One region of the Streptomyces sp. S6 genome, then DNA from elsewhere that is predicted to be linked to it. Evidence: riboswitches for the same ligand, from Rfam matches in the RefSeq annotation. Region 1 holds a riboswitch; the other holds the start of a gene.

Region 1 (3,613 bases):
CGCTGATCTTCACGTTCCTGCCCCGGCTGTGGTCCGTCTCGCACAAGCACGGGTACGTCACCACCTCCGACTTCGTGCGCGGGCGGTTCGGGTCCAAGGGGCTGTCCCTCGCGGTCGCCCTCACCGGCATCCTCGCGACCATGCCGTACATCGCGCTCCAGCTCGTCGGGATCCAGGCCGTGCTGGACGTCATGGGCGTCGGGGGTGGCGAGGACACGAACTGGTTCGTCAAGGACCTGCCCCTGCTGATCGCCTTCGGCGTGCTGGCCGCGTACACGTACTCCTCGGGGCTGCGGGCGCCGGCGCTGATCGCGTTCGTCAAGGACACGCTGATCTACATCGTGATCACGGTCGCGATCATCTACATCCCGATCAAGCTGGGCGGGTTCGACGAGATCTTCGCGAAGGCCGGGGAGAAGTACACGGCCGCCGGGGCCGGGGGGCTGGTGCCGGCCGAGGGGGCGCAGTGGACGTACGCCACGCTGGCGCTCGGGTCGGCGCTGGCGCTGTTCATGTATCCCCACTCGATCACCGCGACCCTCTCCTCCCGGAGCCGCGAGGTCATCCGGCGCAACACGACGATCCTGCCGCTGTATTCCCTGATGCTGGGGTTGCTCGCGCTGCTCGGGTTCATGGCGATCGCGGCGGGCGTGAAGGTGAAGAACGGCCAACTGGCCATCCCCCAGCTCTTCGAGGACATGTTCCCCGACTGGTTCGCGGGGGTCGCGTTCGCGGCGATCGGGATCGGCGCGCTCGTCCCGGCCGCGATCATGTCCATCGCCGCCGCCAACCTCTTCACACGGAACATCTACAAGGACTTCATCCGTCCCGACGCGACGCCGGAACAGGAGACGAAGATCTCCAAACTGGTCTCCCTCCTGGTGAAGGTGGGCGCCCTGATCTTCGTCCTGACGATGGACAAAACGGTAGCCATCAACTTCCAGCTCCTCGGCGGCATCTGGATCCTCCAGACCTTCCCCGCCCTCGTCGGCGGCCTCTTCACCCGCTGGTTCCACCGCTGGGCGCTGCTGGGCGGCTGGGCCGTCGGCATGATCTACGGCACCTTCGCCGCGTACGGCGTCGCCTCCCCCACCCAGAAACACTTCGGCGGCAGCTCGAAGGAGATCCCGGGAATCGGCGAGATCGGCTACATCGGCCTCACGGCGTTCGTCCTGAACGTGGCGGTGACGGTCGCCCTCACGTTCGCCCTGCGGGCAGCGAAGGCCCCGGACGGGGTGGACGAGACCAGCCCCTCGGACTACACGGCGGACGCCGGCGACCCGGGCGTCCAGACGGAACTGCCCCCGGCGACATCGGGAGCGACCCACTAGCGCCGTCGGGCAACTGCGGCACCGTCGTGGTTGCTCGCGCAGTTCCCCGCGCCCCTGAAAGATGCGCTGCCGCGCACTTTCAGGGGCGCGGGGCTGTATCGATGTGCGGCTCCGCCGCGCGGGCACGAACGGGCACACACAACCCGCAGCAGACAGCCGACGCCAGCACCATCAGGGGCGCGGGGAACTGCGCGAACGGCCACACACGGCCCGCAGACCGCCCCCGACCCGCACCCCCCCCCACCCCCTCCCCGCTATCACAGCCCCCACCCGAAAGTTGACGCTCCGAAGCCGACGCGACACAACATCTGGGGTTGCCACCACGACCCGGCACTAGATGTATGCTCGTGCTCGCTGTCGCCGCAGGGGAATCCGGTGCGAATCCGGAACTGTCCCGCAACGGTGTACTTGTCGTATCCGCCCCATGCGGACCGGCAAGAGTCAGTCCGAGGACCTGTCGGCAGCGAATACGCGCCCGGCCGCCCCAGGACGGCCCGGCGTGCCCTGACGTCCGGGCCTCGCGGAGTGGGCCGGGGTGCGAATCGTGCTGTGTGCTCGTGCTGCCCCCTGCCCTCGGCGAGACCCCTTGCCGAGCGAGCGGAGAGCCTCACGTGACCATCGCGCCAGCCGAACCGGCTTCAGCAGTCACCCCCGTGGAGAACGACGGTCCCGGAACCGCGTTGCTGCGGACCCTGACGGAGCTGACCGCCGACCTCCCCGACGCCGACCCCGGCCGGGTCGCCGCCGCGGCCCTGCGCGGGCGCTCCGCGCGGGCGGACGAGGCCGAGCTGCGCGAGCTGGCGACGGAGGCCGCCGCCGGCCTGATCTCGGAGGACCCGGCGTACTCCCGCCTCGCCGCCCGCCTCCTGACGATCAGCGTCCGCGCCGAGGCCGCGTCCCAGGGTGTGACGACGTTCACGGAGTCCGTGGCCGTCGGCCACCGCGAGGGCCTCATCGCCGACCGCACCGCGGACTTCGTCAGCCTGCACGCGAAGCACCTCGACGCCCTGATCGACCCCGCCGCCGACGACCGCTTCGGCTACTTCGGCCTGCGCACCCTGCACAGCCGTTACCTGCTCCGGCACCCGATCACCCGCAAGGTCGTCGAGACCCCCCAGCACTTCCTGCTGCGCGTCGCGTCGGGCCTGGCCGAGGACGAGACCGTCCGCGCCCTGGACGAGGTCGCCGCGCTGTACGGCCTGATGAGCCGCCTGGACTACCTCCCGTCGTCCCCCACGCTCTTCAACTCCGGCACCCGCCACCCGCAGATGTCGTCCTGCTACCTCCTGGACTCCCCCAAGGACGAGCTGGACTCCATCTACGACCGCTACCACCAGGTCGCCCGCCTCTCGAAGCACGCCGGCGGCATCGGCCTGTCGTACTCCCGCATCCGCTCCCGCGGTTCGCTGATCCGGGGCACGAACGGGCACTCCAACGGCATCGTGCCGTTCCTGAAGACGCTGGACGCGAGTGTCGCGGCCGTGAACCAGGGCGGGCGGCGCAAGGGCGCGGCGGCGGTGTACCTGGAGACCTGGCACTCCGACATCGAGGAGTTCCTGGAGCTGCGGGACAACACCGGTGAGGACGCCCGGCGCACCCACAACCTGAACCTCGCGCACTGGATCCCGGACGAGTTCATGCGCCGCGTGAACGCGGACCGGGAGTGGTCGCTGTTCTCCCCGTCGGACGTGCCGGAGCTGGTCGACCTGTGGGGCGACGAGTTCGACGCGGCGTACCGCGCGGCGGAGGCGAAAGGTCTCGCCAAGAAGACCATCCCGGCGCGTGACCTGTACGGCCGCATGATGCGGACGCTCGCGCAGACCGGCAACGGCTGGATGACGTTCAAGGACGCCGCGAACCGCACGGCGAACCAGACCGCCGAGCCGGGTCACGTCGTCCACTCCTCGAACCTCTGCACGGAGATCCTGGAGGTCACGGACGACGGTGAGACGGCCGTCTGCAACCTGGGTTCGGTGAACCTGGGTTCGTTCGTGACCGGTGGCGACATCGACTGGGAGCGGCTGGACGAGACCGTCCGCACCGCCGTGACCTTCCTCGACCGCGTCGTCGACATCAACTTCTACCCGACCGAGCAGGCGGGCCGCTCCAACGCGAAGTGGCGTCCGGTGGGCCTGGGTGCGATGGGGCTCCAGGACGTCTTCTTCAAGCTGCGGCTGCCGTTCGACTCGGCCGAGGCGAAGGCGCTGTCCACGCGGATCGCCGAGCGGATCATGCTGGCCGCGTACGAGGCGTCGGCGGACCTCGCCGAGCGGTCCGGTCCG
Region 2 (3,613 bases), on a different contig from region 1:
ACGCATCCCCGACCCGGCCGGCGGCATGGCCCGCAAATTCCGCCTCACCGAGGAGGGGGCCCGGCTGCTGGATCAGGAGCGGACCGGGATCGTCGAGGTGCTGGACCGGGTGATGGGCGACTGGTCCGACGAGGACATCGCCGCGTTCGCGGGGTATCTGCGGCGGTTCAACAACGGGATCGAGGCGATCGGGGGGCGGCCGTGGCCTCGGGAGGGGTAGGGGGAGGGTGGGGGTGGTGCGTTGCCGGGTGCGAGTGGTCCGTGCGGCTCGCGGCGATCCGTGCCGCCGCCGAGAGGTGAACGCGCTCGTGGCGGAGGTGATCGGCACCGGGCGACTGGAGTTGGTGCCGCTGCGGGTCGAGCACGCCGAGGAGATGGCGGACGTCCTGTCGGACCCGGCGCTGCACACCTTCGTCGGTGGCGCCCCGGACACTCCGGCAGCCCTGCGCGCCCGGTACCGGCGCATCACAGCGGGCTCCCCCGACCCCGGGGTGGAGTGGCTGAACTGGGTGATCCGGCTGCGGGCGGGCGGCTGCCTCACCGGCACCGTGCAGGCGACGGTCCGTACCGACGGCGCGGTGCGGGAGGCCGAGGTCGCCTGGGTGGTGGGCACGCCCTGGCAGGGGCAGGGCATCGCGGGGGAGGCGGCCCGGGGGCTGGTGGGGTGGCTGGCGGAGAAGGGGGTGGACACCGTCGTCGCGCATGTCCACCCCGATCACGGGGCGTCTGCGGCCGTCGCGGCCCGCGCCGGGCTCACCGCGACCGGCGAGTGGCAGGACGGCGAGGTCCGGTGGCGCCGAACCCTCCGGCGGCCATGACCGGCGGCACCCGGAGAACCCGGGGGCGTACGGCCCGCCCCCGGCGCTACCGTGAGCCGGTGATCACGCTCCCCCTCGCCACCGACCGCCTGCGCCTGCGCCTCTTCACCCCGGACGACCTCCACGACCTGTACGCCTACCAAGGGCTGCCCGAGGTGGCCCGCTACCTCTACCGGCCGCCGCTGAGCCGGGGCCAGTGCGCCCAGGCGCTCACCAGACGGGCGCAGGGCTCCGGTTGGGCGCAGGACGGGGACGATCTGGTGCTCGCGGTCTGCCCGCAGGACGGGCCGGGAGTCGTCGGCGAGGTCGTGCTGAAGCTGGCGAGCGCCGGGGCGCGGCAGGCGGAGATCGGGTGGGTCTTCCATCCGGCGCACGGCGGGCAGGGGTACGCGACGGAGGCGGCACGGGCGGCGGCCGGCCTCGCCTTCACCGCACTCGGCGTCCACCGCCTCTTCGCCCGCCTCGACACCCGCAACACCGGGTCGGTGCGGGTGTGCGAGCGGCTCGGGATGCGCAGGGAGGCGCACCTCGTGGAGAACGACGTGGACGGGGACGGCGAGTGGGGCAGCGAGTACGTGTACGCGCTGCTCGCGGCGGAGTGGCGGGATCGGGCCGTGTGATAACTTCCGGGAGCCAGTCGAACCCCTGTGTGCTCAAGTCGGCGCACGGGGCAGGGAATCCGGTGGGAATCCGGAGCTGACGCGCAGCGGTGAGGGTGACGGGCGGGGCAACAGGCCACTGGACAAAGCGAGTTCGTCCGGGAAGGCGCACCGCTCGGGTGACCCCGAGTCCGAAGACCTGCTGGCGGCCTCCGGCCGGGAAGACGGTCGGGGGTGGACCGTACGACCGGGCTTCGCGTACGAGCCCTCGACGCCGAAGGATGCTCTGTGCGGCTCGCACGCCCCGCTGCCCTGTTCCTCGTCTCCGCCGTCCTGCTGACGGGCTGTGGCGGGTCCTCCCAGAAGAAGAGCGCCGCCGACGCGGTGACGCTCACGAACTGCGGGCAGAAGGTCACCGTGGACGCCCCGCCGAAACGCGCGGTCTCCCTCAACCAGGGGACGACGGAGATCATGCTCTCCCTGGGCCTCGCGGACCGCATGGCCGGCACGGCGACCTGGACGGACCCCGTCTCCCCGGCTCTGGCGAAGGAGAACGCGAAGGTCGAGCGTCTCGCGGACAACGCCCCTTCCCTGGAGACGGTCCTCGACGCCGAACCGGACTTCGTGGCCGCCTCGTTCGCCTCGACCCTCGGCAAGGGCGGCGTCGCCCCGCGCGAGCAGTTCGAGAAGCTCGGCGTCCCGACGTACCTCTCCCCCTCGGACTGCGTCGGCAAGGACAACGGCGGGGACGGCGACGGCGCCCGCACCCGGCCGCTCGCGATCGACGCGATCTACGGCGAAGTCCTGGACCTGGCAAGGATCTTCGGCGTCGAGGAGCGCGGCGAGAAACTGGTGGCCGACCTCAAGAAGCGGGTGTCGACGGCGACTTCGGGACTGAAGGCCCAAAGCGCCACGCTGCTCTACTGGTTCGCCAACTCCCAGTCCCCCTACCTCGCGGGGTGCTGCGGCGCCCCCGGCGTCATCACCCGCACGCTGGGCGCGAAGAACGTCTTCGACGACACGAAGGACGAATGGCCGCAGGTGAGTTGGGAGACGGTCGCCGACCGCGACCCGGACGTCCTGGTGATCGGCGACCTGACCCGTAGGCAGCAGACGGCGGAGACCGCCGCGAAGAAGATCGGGTTCCTGGAGTCGAACCCGGTCACGAAGAACATGACGGCCGTGAGGAAGAAGCGGTACGTGCTGCTGTCGGGCCAGGCCATGAACCCGACGATCCGCACGGTCGAGGGGATCGAGAAGGTCGCGGCGGCGCTGCGCGCGGACGGCCTCGCGGGATGACGCGGGGGCTCCTGCTGGGCGCGGGGGGCCTCGCCCTGCTGGCGTGCTCGGTCGCGCTGGCGATCACGATCGGCCCGGCGGACATCGCCGTCGGTGACGTGTGGGCGTCGGTCGCGTCCCATCTCGGCTGGGGCCGCACGGAGTTGAGCCCCCTCAGGGACGGCATCGTGTGGAACCTCCGGCTCCCGCGCACGCTCCTCGCGGCGGTGTGCGGCGCCGGGCTCGCGGTGTGCGGCGCGGTCATGCAGTCCCTGCTGCGCAACCCCCTCGCCGACCCGTTCGTCCTCGGCGTCTCCTCGGGCGCGTCGACGGGCGCGGTCGTCATCGTCGTCCTCGGCGTCGGCGGGGGCCTCGTGCCGGTGTCGGGCGGGGCGTTCATCGGGGCGGTGCTGTCGTTCGGCCTGGTGCTGCTGCTCAGCCACACGCTGGGCGGGACGACGGACCGGGTGGTCCTCGCGGGGGTCGCGGCGATGCAGTTGTTCTCGGCGCTGACGTCGTTCGTCGTGATGACGGCGGCGGACGCGGAGACCACGCGGGGTGTCCTGTTCTGGCTGCTGGGCTCGCTGAGCGGCGCGGACTGGGCGGACGTCACGGTCGGCGCGGTCGTCCTCGCGGCGGCGCTGCTGGTCTGCGTCGGCCACGCCCGCACCCTGGACGCGTTCGCGTTCGGCCAGGACGCGGCGGCGTCGCTCGGCGTCCCGGTCGCCCGCACCCGGCTGGTCCTGCTGTGCACGACGGCGCTGCTGACGGCGGCGCTGGTCAGCTCGGCGGGTGCGATCGGCTTCGTCGGCCTGGTCCTCCCGCACGCGACCCGCGCCCTCACCGGCCCCGGCCACACCCGGCTCCTGCCGGCGACGGCGCTGGCGGGCGCGGTGTTTCTGCTGTGGGTGGACACCC

The links. Region 1 has a riboswitch for cobalamin ahead of ACVNF4_RS12555 (ribonucleoside-diphosphate reductase subunit alpha). Riboswitches for the same ligand answer to the same signal wherever they lie in the genome.
Region 2: it holds a riboswitch for cobalamin, as region 1 does, so the genes downstream of both, ACVNF4_RS24505 (ABC transporter substrate-binding protein) here and ACVNF4_RS12555 (ribonucleoside-diphosphate reductase subunit alpha) in region 1, are expected to answer to the same signal.

What each region holds. Positions count from the first base shown of each region.
Region 1 covers NZ_JBTYMC010000069.1:8,538-12,150, reverse strand. The annotation lists gene mctP (monocarboxylate uptake permease MctP) at 1-1,331, shown strand, start outside; cobalamin riboswitch at 1,673-1,807, shown strand; gene ACVNF4_RS12555 (ribonucleoside-diphosphate reductase subunit alpha) at 1,943-3,613, shown strand, end outside.
Region 2 covers NZ_JBTYMC010000207.1:395-4,007, reverse strand. The annotation lists gene ACVNF4_RS24520 (MarR family winged helix-turn-helix transcriptional regulator) at 1-220, shown strand, start outside; gene ACVNF4_RS24515 (GNAT family N-acetyltransferase) at 297-818, shown strand; gene ACVNF4_RS24510 (GNAT family N-acetyltransferase) at 878-1,438, shown strand; cobalamin riboswitch at 1,463-1,623, shown strand; gene ACVNF4_RS24505 (ABC transporter substrate-binding protein) at 1,706-2,716, shown strand; gene ACVNF4_RS24500 (FecCD family ABC transporter permease) at 2,713-3,613, shown strand, end outside.